Regions from separate parts of the Geodermatophilus sp. FMUSA9-8 genome, predicted to be linked through region 1. Evidence: riboswitches for the same ligand, from Rfam matches in the RefSeq annotation. Region 1 holds a riboswitch; each other region holds the start of a gene.
What was found. Region 1 has a riboswitch for cyclic di-AMP ahead of WA616_RS14330 (C40 family peptidase). Riboswitches for the same ligand answer to the same signal wherever they lie in the genome.

Region 2: it holds a riboswitch for cyclic di-AMP, as region 1 does, so the genes downstream of both, WA616_RS23295 (hypothetical protein) here and WA616_RS14330 (C40 family peptidase) in region 1, are expected to answer to the same signal.
Region 3: it holds a riboswitch for cyclic di-AMP, as region 1 does, so the genes downstream of both, WA616_RS06430 (transglycosylase family protein) here and WA616_RS14330 (C40 family peptidase) in region 1, are expected to answer to the same signal.
Region 4: it holds a riboswitch for cyclic di-AMP, as region 1 does, so the genes downstream of both, WA616_RS07240 (hypothetical protein) here and WA616_RS14330 (C40 family peptidase) in region 1, are expected to answer to the same signal.

Annotation. Positions count from the first base shown of each region.
Region 1 covers NZ_JBAGKE010000006.1:179,170-182,450, reverse strand. Annotated here, with positions in the region: gene WA616_RS14335 (hypothetical protein) at 56-607, shown strand; gene WA616_RS14330 (C40 family peptidase) at 645-1,769, opposite strand; cyclic di-AMP (ydaO/yuaA leader) riboswitch at 1,777-1,913, opposite strand; gene WA616_RS14325 (hypothetical protein) at 2,102-2,323, shown strand; partial or broken gene WA616_RS14320 (YhjD/YihY/BrkB family envelope integrity protein) at 2,372-3,190, shown strand; gene WA616_RS14315 (penicillin-binding protein) at 3,208-3,281, opposite strand, start outside.
Region 2 covers NZ_JBAGKE010000014.1:65,370-68,650, forward strand. Annotated here, with positions in the region: gene WA616_RS23290 (PIG-L deacetylase family protein) at 1-626, shown strand, start outside; gene WA616_RS23295 (hypothetical protein) at 658-1,293, opposite strand; cyclic di-AMP (ydaO/yuaA leader) riboswitch at 1,545-1,705, opposite strand; gene WA616_RS23300 (phosphoketolase family protein) at 1,893-3,281, shown strand, end outside.
Region 3 covers NZ_JBAGKE010000002.1:449,755-453,035, reverse strand. Annotated here, with positions in the region: gene menD (2-succinyl-5-enolpyruvyl-6-hydroxy-3-cyclohexene-1-carboxylic-acid synthase) at 1-895, shown strand, start outside; cyclic di-AMP (ydaO/yuaA leader) riboswitch at 1,170-1,340, shown strand; gene WA616_RS06430 (transglycosylase family protein) at 1,345-2,559, shown strand; gene WA616_RS06425 (HNH endonuclease signature motif containing protein) at 2,612-3,281, opposite strand, start outside.
Region 4 covers NZ_JBAGKE010000003.1:25,445-28,725, reverse strand. Annotated here, with positions in the region: gene WA616_RS07250 (hypothetical protein) at 79-306, opposite strand; gene WA616_RS07245 (hypothetical protein) at 418-834, shown strand; gene WA616_RS07240 (hypothetical protein) at 825-1,748, opposite strand; cyclic di-AMP (ydaO/yuaA leader) riboswitch at 2,039-2,194, opposite strand; gene WA616_RS07235 (TlpA family protein disulfide reductase) at 2,536-3,087, shown strand; gene WA616_RS07230 (cytochrome c biogenesis CcdA family protein) at 3,090-3,281, shown strand, end outside.

The DNA of each region.
Region 1 (3,281 bases):
CGGGGCGGCCGGGTGTCCCGGACGGCGGTGTGACCTGGGTGGCAGGGTCGGCGCCGTGCGGGGTCTGGCGCGGCGGGAGTTCTGCCTGGTCCTGCTGCGCCGGATGGCCGACCTGCGGCCCGACCTCGTCGCCGGCGCCCTCCCCCGGCTCGGGGCCACCCGGGCGGAGGCGCACGCGGCGCACACCCGCTGGCAGGCGCTGCACCACGCGCCGCGGGCGCCGCGCGGGCTGGCGCTGCGGGCCGCCGTCCTCGGGCCGGCCGAGCGCGTCGAGGTGCGCCCGTTCGGCGACCTGGAGCTCGACGTGCGGCACTGGCCGCTGCCGCTGTGGCCGCACCTGCGCTGGGAGGTGGTGTCCACCGTCGAGGGCGCCGTGCTGCACGAGCACCTGGTGCGCGCGCCGGGCTCCCCGGTGCCGCCGGCCGCGGACGGGCGGCTGCGCGTCTGGGAGCACGTGGTCGCCGACGTGAGCGGCCTGCCCGGCGCGGAGGAGGCCGACCCGCAGGTGGTCACCCGCTGGGAGGTGCGGCTGCCCTCCGGCGACACCGCGGCCTTCGTGTGGGGGCTGCTGCAGGTGGTCCGGACGCGGCGGGGCCCCGGCACCTGAGCGGCACCGGGGCCCCGGGGTCCCGAGGGGTCCTTCGTCAGCCGATGCGGCGGGCGCCGGCGTAGCCGCCCATCGAGTCGATGCTCGCGACCTTGACGACGTCACCCGAGGTCGGCGCGTGCACCATCTGGCCGTTGCCGATGTAGATGCCCACGTGGCTCACCGGGCTGTAGAAGAACACCAGGTCACCGGGCTGCAGGTTCGCGCGGGAGACCGCGGCGCCCATCTGCGACTGCATGCGGCTGGAGTGCGGGAGGCTGATGCCGGCGGCGCGGAAGGCGTACTGCGTCAGGCCGGAGCAGTCGAAGGAACCCGGGCCGCCGGCCGCCCACACGTAGGGCTTGCCGCGCTGGGCCATCGCGGTGGCGACCACGGTGCCGGCGACGCCGCTGGCGGGCGCCGCGGCCGCGGCCGGGGCGGACTCCGCGGAGGACGAGGACGCCGACGACGGGGCGGCCGGCTCCTCGCGCTCCTCGTCGCGGCTGGCGCGCTGGCCCTCGGCGGCGTGCGCGGCCGCGGCGGCCTCGAGGGCGGCGCGCCGCTCCTCGGCGGTGAGCCGGGCGAAGTCGGCCTGGTACTCGGCGATCTGGCCCTCGAGGTCGGCCTGCTGGGCGGCGACGGCGTCGTACTGGCGCTGCGCCTCGGCGGCGTGCTCGGCGGCGGCGGTCTGCGCGGCGGTGGCGGCCTCGGTGGCGGCCGCGGCCTGGCCGAGCAGCTCGCCCTGGTAGCCGGCGACGCCCTGGAGCAGGGTGACGCGGTTGACGAACTCGTCGGCGTCGTCGCTGGTCATGAGGGCCTGGAGCGGGCCCATGGTGTCGCCGGTGTAGGCCGACCGGGCGATGCCGACGACCTGCTGGCGGGCGGCGTCGACGGCGGCCTGCGCCTGGGCGAGGGTCGCGGCGGCGGCCTCGGCGGCGGCCTGCTGGGCGCTCAGGGCCTCGCGCGCCTCGTTGAACTGCTCGGTGACGACCTCGAGCTCGTGGCCGCGGGCGGCGACCAGCTGGGCGGCCTCGGCGGCGGTGGCGGGCTCCTCGGCCTGCGCGGGGACGGCGCCCAGGCCCAGCCCGATGCCCAGGGCCCCGGTGAGGGCGAGGGCGGCGCGGCGGCAGCGAAAGCGGCCGGTCGCGGGCATGCCGGGGACAGACGTGCGCAGGGACGCCACGCGCCAGTTCTCCTCTTCCCAGGCCGCCTACCGGGTTAGCTGACGGGTTCGGGCGTGGACTCGCCCGGCGCGTGCGGACACGCGCTGCACCCCAGGACTGCGTTGGGTCCCCGGCCCGGCCTCCCGAAGGGGCGACCGGCTCGACGGCGTCCGCGGGGTGTCACCCAGGTTGGTGACGGAGCGCCCCGTTGGACGTACTGAGAGTAGGGGCCGTGACCGAGGCGTGACAATGGGTTTCTTGTAATTACATGGCTCACACCGCGGCCCGGGCGGGAGCAGGAGGACCGACCCCGCCGGTTTGGGACCGGCCCGGGACGTGTAGGAGTCTGCTCATGTCCTCCTCCACGCGGATGCGCCTCGCCCGCCCGCTCGTCGTGCTGGCCCTCCTCGGCTCGCTGACGGCCTGCGGCGACAACACCGACTTCACCCGCGGGCCGACGAACTGCGACTCCAGCGGGGAGAACGCCAGCAACGAGAACGACGCGAGCTGCCAGGAGACCGGGGTCAACCCGGGCAACGACGCGCCCACCACCGACGACAGCTCCGACGACTGACCGCCTCCCCGAGGGGCGTGCGGACGCGGCGGCTGGTGGCGTGACCCGGTGAGCCCCGGACGGACGTGGACGGCGGCCCGGCTGCGCGCCGAGTCCCGGGGGCTGCTCGGCGGCGCCCGCCGACGGCTGCTGGGCCGCGACCTCGCGCTGATCGGCGCCGGGCTGACGTTCTACGCCGGCATCGCGGTGGTGCCGCTGCTGCTCGTGGCGGTGCGGCTGACCGCGCTGGTGACCTCGCGGGACGAGGTCCGGGCGCTCAGCGCGCGGCTGGCCGAGCTGCTGCCCACCCCGCTGGGCGCGCCGGAGGCGGTGGAGCGCCTGGTCGCGGCCGGCGTCCGGGTGGACCTGCTCGGCTTCGTCCTGGCGCTGCTCCCGCTGTCGCTGTACGGGGAGGGCCTGCGGCGGGCGCTCATGCGGTTCAGCCGGCGGCAGGAGAACCTCACCGCCTGGCGGGGACGGCTGTCGGCGCTGCCCCTGGTCGTCGTCACCCCGCTGCTGCTCTACCCGCTGCTGCTCGCCGCGCGGGTCATGGCGGACCTGGCCCGGGAGGACGGCGTCGGGCCGGCCCTCGGCCGGTTCTTCGTCGGCTACTACACGGTGCTGTTCGTGCTCACCGTGCCGCTGCTGTGGGGCTTCGGCGTGGTGGCCGGCGGGCGGCACCGCTGGGGCGCGCTGGTCAGCGGCGCGCTGTTCACCGCGGCCTGCCTGTCGGGGTTCCTGCAGGGCTTCGTGCTGTTCCTGTCGCTGCCGCTGGACCTCGGCGCGCCGTTCGGCGGCCTCGACGCGGTCGGCGCGGTGGTCGCCATCGGCCTGTGGCTGTTCCTGCTGCACCTGGTGCTGCTGAGCGGCTGGCTGCTCACCCAGGCGCTCGACGAGCGGCTCGGTCAGCCCGCGGGCTGGCCGGGCCAGCTGCCGCCGCCTCCGGGCCAGCCCCCCTCGGGAGCGGGTGCACCGGGCG
Region 2 (3,281 bases), on a different contig from region 1:
CGTGGACCGACGCCGGGCGCGACGTCCGGTACCTGCTGGCCACCCGCGGGGAGGCCGGCATCGCCGGGCTGCCGCCGGGGGAGGCGGGGCCGCTGCGCGAGCGGGAGCAGCGGGCGTCGGCGGCGGTGGTCGGCGTCTCGGAGGTCGAGTTCCTCGGGTTCCCCGACGGCCGGGTCGTCGAGGGGCTGGAGCTGCGCCGGTCGCTGGCCGCGGCGATGCGCCGGCACCGGCCGGAGCTGGTGGTGACGATGCACTTCGGCGAGACGTGGACGCCGCCGGGCGTGGCCCCGGCGTACTGGAACAGCGCCGACCACCGGGCGCTCGGCCGCTCCGTGGTCGACGCGGTGGGCGACGCCGCCAACGAGTGGATCTTCCCCGAGCTCGCCGGGCAGGAGCCGTGGCGGGGCGTGCGCTGGATCGCCGTCGCCACGCCGGTCGGGGCGACGCACACCGTCGACGTCACCGGCGTCGTCGACCGGGCGGTGGCCTCGCTCGCCGAGCACCGCCGCTACCTCGAGGCGCTGTCGGACGACCCGGTCGAGGAGCAGGCACGGCGACAGGTCGAGATGGCGACGCCGGAGGTGGACGGCCGGCGCAGGACCGGCTTCGCGCTCTACGCCGGCTGAGCGCGCCGGCCGTCCACCTCTCAGGCGGGCGTCACGGCAGGAAGCTCACGTGGACGTGGTCCCTGTGGTTGGCCGTCGGCGAGCCGCGGTCGGCCATGGCCTGCCAGCCGGACCCGCCGACCAGCCAGATCCGCTGCTGCCAGATGACGTACTCGACGCGCAGCCGCGTCGCGTTGTCGATGACGAACTGGGCGACCGCGTCCCCCTTCGCCGCGTCGGCGTACACCATGAAGTCGGCGGCCAGCTGCTGCGTCGGGGAGTGCCCGGGCCGGGTGAGGACCGTGGACACCGCGAAGGCCTGCGTGACCTCCGCGACGGCCGGCCGCACGTGCGGCGCCCAGGCGCTGTAGGCGGTCGACGTCGGGGTCGGTGCCCCGGTCAGGTCCGTGGCGACGGCGACGACGGCGGTGGCCGCCGCGGCGGCGGGCGCGGCTGCGGGAGCCGCCGCCGGTGCGGGAGCCGCCGCCGGTGCCGCTGCTGGTTCGGCGGCGGGGGCGGGTGCCGCGGCGGCGTCGCCGCGGCCGGACCAGTGCTCGGACCAGCCGCCCCGGTCGTGCCGGTCGCCGTCCCAGGGACGGTCGGCGGAGGCGGCCGACTGACCGGCCAGGCAGAGGGCGACGGTGGCGGTGCCGACGGTGAGCGTGCGGCGGAGGGCGTGTCTGCGCATGACGAGGAGAGCTCCTGTCGTGTGGCCCCGCGCGGTCCCGCCGTCTGCTCGGCAGGCACCCGGCGCGGGGCAGGGGAGGGCACGGGGTCCGGGACGGCACGCGGCAGCCCGGGCGGGGCGTGTGCGGAGGCCGGTCGGGTCCGGATCCCGGAGGCGCGGCGGCCGGCGCGGGTGCGCGGGCCGCGGCGAGGTGTCTGGGGGCGGGGCGCGTCGGGGCAGGCGCCGACGGCGCTCCCCGTGTCGCGGCTCTCCGTTTCTCCCGTGGCCGCCTACCGGGTCAGCTGACGGGTTCGGGCGGGGATGTCGCCCTACCCACCTCCCGGAGGACCGGGCGGTGGGACTCACCCCGGTGACGCGGTGGGTCCCCGGCTCGCGGCCACAGGCGTGGTCCGCGACTCGGCGGCGTCCGGGCGGATCACCCCGGCTGGGGCGCGAAGGGCCGTCCGGACGGGTCGACCGTAGGGAGGCCCGCGGGGCCCGGCAACGGGGACCGGGGAGTTCCGGTGGGGCGGGCGGCCGGCCGTCGCACCGACCTGCGGGGCGGGGCCGGGTCCGCCAGGGTGGGGGCGTCGAGCGCGACCACCCCCGGGAGGACGACGGTGACCGAGGCCAGCACGCGCGAGGAGATCGCCGCGACCGACGGCGTCGGGCCGCTGACCCAGGAGGAGCTGACCCGCATCCACGCCTGGTGGCGGGCGGCCAACTACCTGTCGGTCGGCCAGATCTACCTCATGGACAACCCGCTGCTGCGCGAGCCGCTGCGCCCGGAGCACGTCAAGCCGCGGCTGCTGGGCCACTGGGGCACGACGCCGGGGCTGAACTTCGTCTACGCGCACCTCAACCGGGCGATCGCCGCGCGCGACCTCGACTGCATGTACGTGATGGGGCCCGGCCACGGCGGCCCCGGCCCGGTCGCGTCGGCCTGGCTGGAGGGCACCTACAGCGAGGTCTACCCCGACGTGTCGCAGGACGAGCCGGGGATGAAGCGGCTGTTCACCCAGTTCAGCTTCCCCGGCGGGATCCCGAGCCACGTCGCGCCCGAGACCCCCGGCTCGATCCACGAGGGCGGCGAGCTCGGCTACGCCCTGGTGCACGCCTACGGCGCCGCCTTCGACAACCCGGACCTCGTCGTCGCCGCCGTCGTGGGCGACGGCGAGGCCGAGACCGGGCCGCTGGCCGCGAGCTGGCACGCCACGAAGTTCGTCGACCCGGCCCGCGACGGCGCGGTGCTGCCGATCCTGCACCTCAACGGCTACAAGATCGCCAACCCGACCGTGCTGGCCCGCATCGAGCCCGACGAGCTCGACGCCCTGCTGCGCGGCTACGGGCACACGCCGTACGTCGTCGAGGGCGACGACCCGGCGCTCATGCACCAGCAGTTCGCCGCGACGCTCGACCGCTGCCTCGACGAGATCGCCGACATCCAGCGGCGGGCACGGGAGGGCGGCGCCACCGAGCGGCCGCGCTGGCCGATGATCGTGCTGCGCTCGCCCAAGGGGTGGACCGGGCCGGCGGAGGTCGACGGGCACCGCGTCGAGGGTTCGTGGCGCTCGCACCAGGTGCCCTTCGCCAACGCGCGCGAGGACGACGGCCACCGGCGGGTGCTCGAGGAGTGGCTGCGCAGCTACCGCCCCGAGGAGCTCTTCGACGACGCCGGCGCCCCCGTCCCGGCCGTGCGCGACCTCCACCCGGAGGGCCCGCGCCGGATGAGCGCCAACCCGCACGCCAACGGCGGGCTGCTGCTGCAGCCGCTGCGGATGCCCGCGTTCGCCGACTACGCCGTCCCCGTGCCCGAGCCCGGTACCGGCGCGGTGGAGGCCACCCGGGTGCTCGGGGAGTTCCTGCGCGACGTCATGCGCGGCAACCCGCAGACCTTCCGCGTCTTCGCGCCCGACGAGAACAACTCCAACCGCCTCGGCGCGGTGCTCGAGGCCACCGACCGCACCTGGATGGCGCGGCGCGAGCCCGAGGACGACCACCTGGCGCCC
Region 3 (3,281 bases), on a different contig from region 1:
CGCCGTGCGCGGCGGGGCGCTGCTGCTCGGTGCGCCGGACTGGCTGGAGGAGCACCGGCCCGCGCGGGTGGTCGTGCTCGGGCGGCCGACGCTGTCGCGGCCGGTCTCGGCGCTGCTGGCCGACCCCCGGGTGCGGGTGGAGACGGTGGTGTCCGGCCCGCGCTGGCCCGACCCCGGCCGCTCCAGCACGTCGGTCACCCGCGCCGTCCCGCCGTCCGGGCCGCCCGCGGACGCCGCCTGGGCAGTCGCCTGGCGCGACGCCGCCGCGCGGGTGGGCACGGCCGTGGACGCGCTGCTCGACGGCGCTCCCGGCCTGACCGCCGCCCGGCTGGCCCGCGACGTCGTCGCCGCGCTGCCCGCCGGCGCGCTGCTGGTGCTCGGCTCGTCGACGCCCGTGCGCGACGTCGACCGGCTCGCCGTGCCGCGCGGCGACGTGAGCGTGCTGGCCAACCGCGGCGTCGCGGGCATCGACGGGACGATCTCCACGGCGATCGGGGCCGCGCTGGTGCACGGCGGCCCGGCGGTCGCGCTCATGGGCGACCTGACCTTCCTGCACGACCTGCAGGGGCTGCTGACCGGCGAGGGCGAGGCCCGGCCGGACCTCACCGTCGTCGTCCCGGACAACGACGGCGGCGGGATCTTCGCCCAGCTCGAGCCGGGGCGGCCCGCGCACGAGCGCGACTACCGGCGGGTGTTCGGCACGCCGCACGGCCGCGACCTGGTCGCCGTCGCCCGGGCGCTGGGCTGGGCGGCCACCGCGGTGACCACCGCGGACGAGCTGCCGGCGGCGCTGGCGCTCGGCGGGCCGCGGGTGGTGGTCGTGCGCACCGACCAGCGCGCGGAGGCCGGCCTCGCCGTCGCGCTGCGGGAGACCGCCGCCCGTGCCCTGACCTGACCCGCGCGGCCGGTGTGCTGCGTCACCGGCCGCCGCTGGTCCCGGCCGTCGGTGCAGGGCAGGGGCCGTCTCCGCGACACGGGGCGCGACCAGGGTGGATCGTCCGGAGAGCGGGGTCGCCGGCCCCTCGACCGAGGGGTGCCGATACCCCGCAGGAGCACAGAACAACCTCGACGTGACCGGCGACACGACGACAGTTGCCATGACGATATGTAACGTTTTGGCTGCGCTCAGCACACCGGAGCGCGGCGCCGGTCCGCCAAACCCTGCCCACCGGTCGCTCACGTCAACTCCCAAGGGCAGGGGTGGGGGACCCACTTCCGGCGCGTGACGGCCTACGGGGGCCTGACCTGAACGCGTCTCCGGGGTGAAGCCGCGTCCCGCGGCCGGGCACCGATCGCCCGAACCCGACAGCTCACCTCGCCGGCGGTGATCGGGAGATCATCACCATGCCCAAGCACCGCGCACCCCGTTACGTCCGCACCAAGAAGGTCATCGCCAAGGCCCCTGTCGCCGCCGGCGCCACCGTCGTCGGGATCGGCGTCCTCAGCTCGCCCGCCTCCGCCTCGACCAGCCACGACTGGTCCGGCGTCGCCCAGTGCGAGTCGAGCGGCAACTGGTCGATCAACACCGGCAACGGCTACTACGGCGGCCTGCAGTTCAGCCAGTCCACCTGGGCCGCGTTCGGCGGCACCGAGCTCGCCCCGCGCGCCGACCTCGCCACCCCCGCCCAGCAGGTCGAGATCGCCGAGGCCGTCCTCGCCGGTCAGGGCGTCGGCGCCTGGCCGTCCTGCGGGAAGTACCTGGCCGAGGGCACCACCGCGGCCGCCGCGGAGGCCCCCGCTCCCGCCGCGCCCGCCGCGGAGGCTCCCGCGCCGGAGGCCGCTCCCGCCGCCCCGGCCGCGCCGGCCGAGGCCGCGCCTGCGCCGGCCGCTGGCGACACCGAGGACTACACCGTCCGGTGGGGCGACACCGTCGCCAAGATCGCCGCCGCCCACGCCCAGAGCTGGCGGGAGCTCTACGAGCGCAACGTCGACGTCATCGGCAGCAACCCGAACCTGATCTTCCCGGGTCAGGTGTTCGCGGTGAGCGGGGCGGCTCCGGCCGCCGCGCCCGCCGAGGCGCCGGCCCCCGCGCCTGCCGCGGCCCCCGCCGAGGCCCCGGCCCCCGCGCCCGCCGCAGCCCCTGCCGAGACGCCCGCCGGTGGCTCGAACGCCGGGGAGTCTGCGCCGGTCGGCGAGGTCGCCCCGCTCGCCGAGGCCGCCCCCGAGGTCGCCGCGGCGCCCGCCTCGGCCGCCGCCGTCGCCACCATCACCAACAGCTCCGGGCCGATCCACGCCGCGGTGCAGGCGGCCGCGAACGCCGTCGTGAGCGCGGTGCCCGGCGCCGGTGACATCACCCTCGGCGGCACCCGGCCCAGCGCCGTCGACCCCGACGGGCACCCCTCGGGCAAGGCCCTGGACTACATGGTCATGAGCGACGCCACCCTCGGCGACGCCATCGCGCAGTACCACGTGGACCACTGGGACGAGCTCGGTGTCGAGTACGTGATCTGGGAGCAGCGCATCCTCACCTCGCCCGACGGCGCGTGGCGCGCCATGGAGGACCGCGGTGGCGTCACCGCGAACCACTTCGACCACGTGCACGTGAACTACGTCGGCTGACCACCGCCCGACACGAGGACCCCGGCCGCCCGCGGCCGGGGTCCTCGTCGTCTCAGGCGGGGACGAGGGGCGGCGACCGCAGCGCCGCGGGTGTGCGGATTTCGGTGCCGTCGGGCCGCCACGTGTGCCATCGCCCGTCAGCCAGGCGTTGCACGCGGAAGCCGTGATGGACCTTCGTGTGGTGGCGTTCGCACAGCAGCGCCGAGTTCTCCAGCGACGTCGGTCCGCCGTCGAGCCAGTGCACGACGTGGTGGACGTCGCACCACCAGGTGGGGGCGCCGCAGCCGGTGAACACGCACCCACCGTCGCGGACCTCCGCGGCGCGGCGGACGTGCCGGTCGGCGAGGCGCTGCTCCCGGCCCAGGTCGAGGGGGACGCCGTCGGGGCCGAGCACCACGCGGGTGATCGCGCCGTCGCAGGCCAGCCAGCGGGCGGCGGCCGCGGGGACCACGGCACCGGACCCGAGGGTCGCGCTGCCCCGCCACCGCGGCAGCGAGGACGTCCTCCTCGACCCGGCACGGGCCTGGCGGATGCTCCTGGTCGCCTCGCCGGCACCGCCTGTCTCGGCCGCGGAGGAGTCGGCGTCGCTGTCGGTCGCGGCGTCGGCCTGGCCGGCGCCGTCACCGTCGGTCCCGGCTCCTGAGCCGGTCGTGGCCTGGTCGGCCGGACAGGCGGGGTCGTGCAGGTCCTCCGCGTCGACCTTCACGACCACCTGCGGCTTG
Region 4 (3,281 bases), on a different contig from region 1:
GCTGGCGGGTGGACGGCCCGGCCTGTCGACGCCCCGGGCGGCCGACATGCTCGCTCCGTGGACGCGGGTGGCAGTGCCTCACCGCGTCCTGATGCGGACCCGATCCGGCGGCACGCTCGTGAGGTGGCGGCCCCAGCCGTAGTCGTGCAGCTGCCGCCAGGTGACCGCGGCACGCCAGCCGAACCCGTCGTCGCACAGACGCCAGGCCGACTGGTGGCCGGACCACCACCGGCCGTCGTTGTGCACCTCGACGTCGCGGGGCGGGTCGAAGCGGCGCTCGTCCAGCAGGCGGATGGGGACGGTCACGCGGACGGGTCTAGCCGCCGGCGCCGGCGGGCCACGCGCACCGACCCTCTGGTGTGACAGCACGTGACCGAACCGTGCCGAGAGTGCGGCGGTCCAGGGACGATGCGCACCGTGGCCTACCAGGCGTCGACGTCGCTGCCCTACGACAACCTCGGCCGGGCGACCGCGGGACTGCGGGCAGCGCTCCGCCACCGGGTGCTCGACGCCGGAGACCCGGGGCTGCTGGACTGGTCGACGCTGACCGTGACCGGTCCCGAGATCACCACCGACGATCTCGGCCGGCCCTGGTTCACCTGGACCGCCACCCGACCGGTCAGCCCCTGGCCTGCGGGTGAAGCGATCGGCGCGAGGCGCGCGCCGCAGTGGGCGCAGGGCCGGGGCCGGCAGGACGCGGGAGGAGGGGATACGTCGACGTGCGCGCACCGCGGGCCAGATCCCGTGCGCGCGATCCGGAGGGTCACCTCCTGGCCAGGATCACCGGCCGGACATCGTGGACGGCGTGCGGTCCCCGGCGGGGATCACTGGTAGTTCACGTGGACGTGGTCCATGTGGTTCTGCGTCGCGCTGCCACGGTCGGCCATGGTCGACCAGGAGCCACCCGGCGACTGCAGGATGCGCTGCCGGTAGATCAGGTAGTCGACGCCGAGCGCGTCCCAGTTGGCGATGTGGTACTGCACGATCGCGTTCCCCAGGGCGGTGTCGGAGAGCACCATGTAGTCCAAGGCCAGCCCGGAGGGGTGGCCGCCGGGGTCGGCCGCACTGGCCCGGGTACCGCCGATGGTGATGCCGTCCGCGCCGGGCACGTTGGAGACGACAGCGTCCGCAGCCGCTTGCGACTGCGGCTTCGCTGATCCCGCGGTGTTGGTGATCCGTGCGACCGCGGTCACGGCCGTGCTGGCGGCCACCGCACCGATGCCGGGCTCCTCGTCGGGGGCCTCCGACGCCGCCTGGGCCGACGCCGCGGCGGCGGCCTGGGCGGCGGCCTCGGCCTGGGCGGCGGCCTCGGCCTGGGCGGCGGCCTCGGCCCGAGCGGCGGCCTCGGCCCGAGCGGCGGCCTCGGCCTGGGCGGCGGCCTCGGCCTCGGCCCGCTGTCGCTCGACCGCAGCCTGGTCAGCGGCGGCCTGCGCCTGCTGGGCGGCGCTCTCCTGAGCCTCCCGGCTGCTGCGGCTGGCGGTCATGTCCTGCAGCGGCTCCAGATCCGGCGCGGCATTCGCCGGGCTGGACTGGCTGGAGAGGCCGAGGGCCTCGGCGACGCTGGCCGACTCCGAGGATGCGGCCCCGGCCTGCGCGGCCGGCCCCGTGCCGGTGAGGACGTTGACGAGGACCGCGCCGGCGGTGGCGACACCGAGGAGGAGGCCGGGACGGCGGCGGGCGATGACCGACCGGGCGGTCCGGCCGCGGCGCCCAGCGGCGCGGCCAGTGGTGGTGGTGCGGACGTCCATGAGTGGTGGTGCTCCGGGGTGTTCGGGCACAGCGGCGCGCGGGCGCGGCTGCGGGGAGGTCAAGCGGCGAGGCAGCGGCAGACCGCGGACGTCGAGCGGTAGGCAGGTGCTCCACGGGAACCGGCGGGGGCCGGTCGAGCGTGAGGCGCTCGGGCTGATGGGCCTGCATGGGGCGCTCGGCGCAGAGCGGCCGCGAGCGGTCAGATGCGCGGGCGCGGCCCGGTCCGGCAGAGGGGCTGGAGACGTCGTGGTGGTGCGGCGGGGCTCGGGCGCGCCATGCGGCAGCTCTCCGTTCTTCCGGTCGCCGCCTACCGAGTTAGCTGACGGGTTCGGGCGGGAAGACGCCCTGCGCACCCACGGGACATCGGGCTCCCCGGGAGCGATTCACCCCAGTACTGCAGTGGGTCCCCGGTTCGCCGGTGAAGGCGACTCGGCGGCGTCCGCTCGGACTCCCCGGAAGGGGCGTGTGGACCGATCGGACCCGGCCACGGTAGAGGCTGTTATCGCGCTGTGACAAACCGCGACCACGGAGTCGTTGGTGACCCACGTCGCGGACGAGGTGTCCGGCCGACGCACCGCTTGTCGCGGAACCACCGGTCACGCCGGCCGCCATCCCGGCGCTTTCATCGGTATGGAGCGATGTTAGCATGGCTCTGCGGGGCACCTGCGGACCTGGGAGGCGCTGTCCGTGCCGCTGAACCAGCGGCTAGCTCTACGCAGTGGGAGCACACCCTTGTTACCTAGGACTCTGAGCCGGCGTGGCGTGCTGGTGGCCGCAGGTGCCGGCGTGGCTGCTCTACTGCTCGGTTGCTCGGGCGGCTCATACGCCGGTGCGGACGCGGGACCTGAGCTCGGCGAGTTCGACTTCACCGAGGCGACGCCGTTGGGCCAGCTGGTCCCCGGGGAGGCCCGTCGGTCGGCGCCGTCGTTCACGGGGGAGCTGCTCGACGGCTCCGCTTTCGACTCTGCCTCACTGGTCGGTGACATCGTCGTGATCAACTTCTGGGGCTCATGGTGTACGCCGTGTCGGGTGCAGACCCCTGAGTTCCAGGCGGTCTACACCGAGGTCGCCGAGCGGGGTGTGCAGTTCCTCGGCGTCAACGTGAAGGACCAGCGCCAGCTGGCGCGGGCCTTCGTCGACACCGTCGGGGCGACCTACCCCTCGCTGTTCGATCCCGCGGGCGAGGTCGCCCTCGCCTTCCGCGGCTTCCCGGCCAACGTGGTGCCCACGACGATCCTGCTCGACCGCAGCAGCCGCGTAGCAGCGGTCTACGTCGCGGCCGTGCCGGACGAGGACCTGCGCGCCGCCCTCGATGGGTTGCTGGCCGAGGAGGCCTGAGCATGGATGACCTGGGCGCGACCTTCGCCGGCATCGTCACCGATGGCTCGCTGCTGCTGGCGGTAGCGGTAGCTGCCCTCGTCGGGCTCATCAGCTTCGCCTCGCCGTGCGTGCTGCCGCTGGTGCCTGGCTATCTCGGCTACGTCGCAGGCCTCACCGGCGCCAACGCCGGTGGGCGCCCGACTGCTCCACCG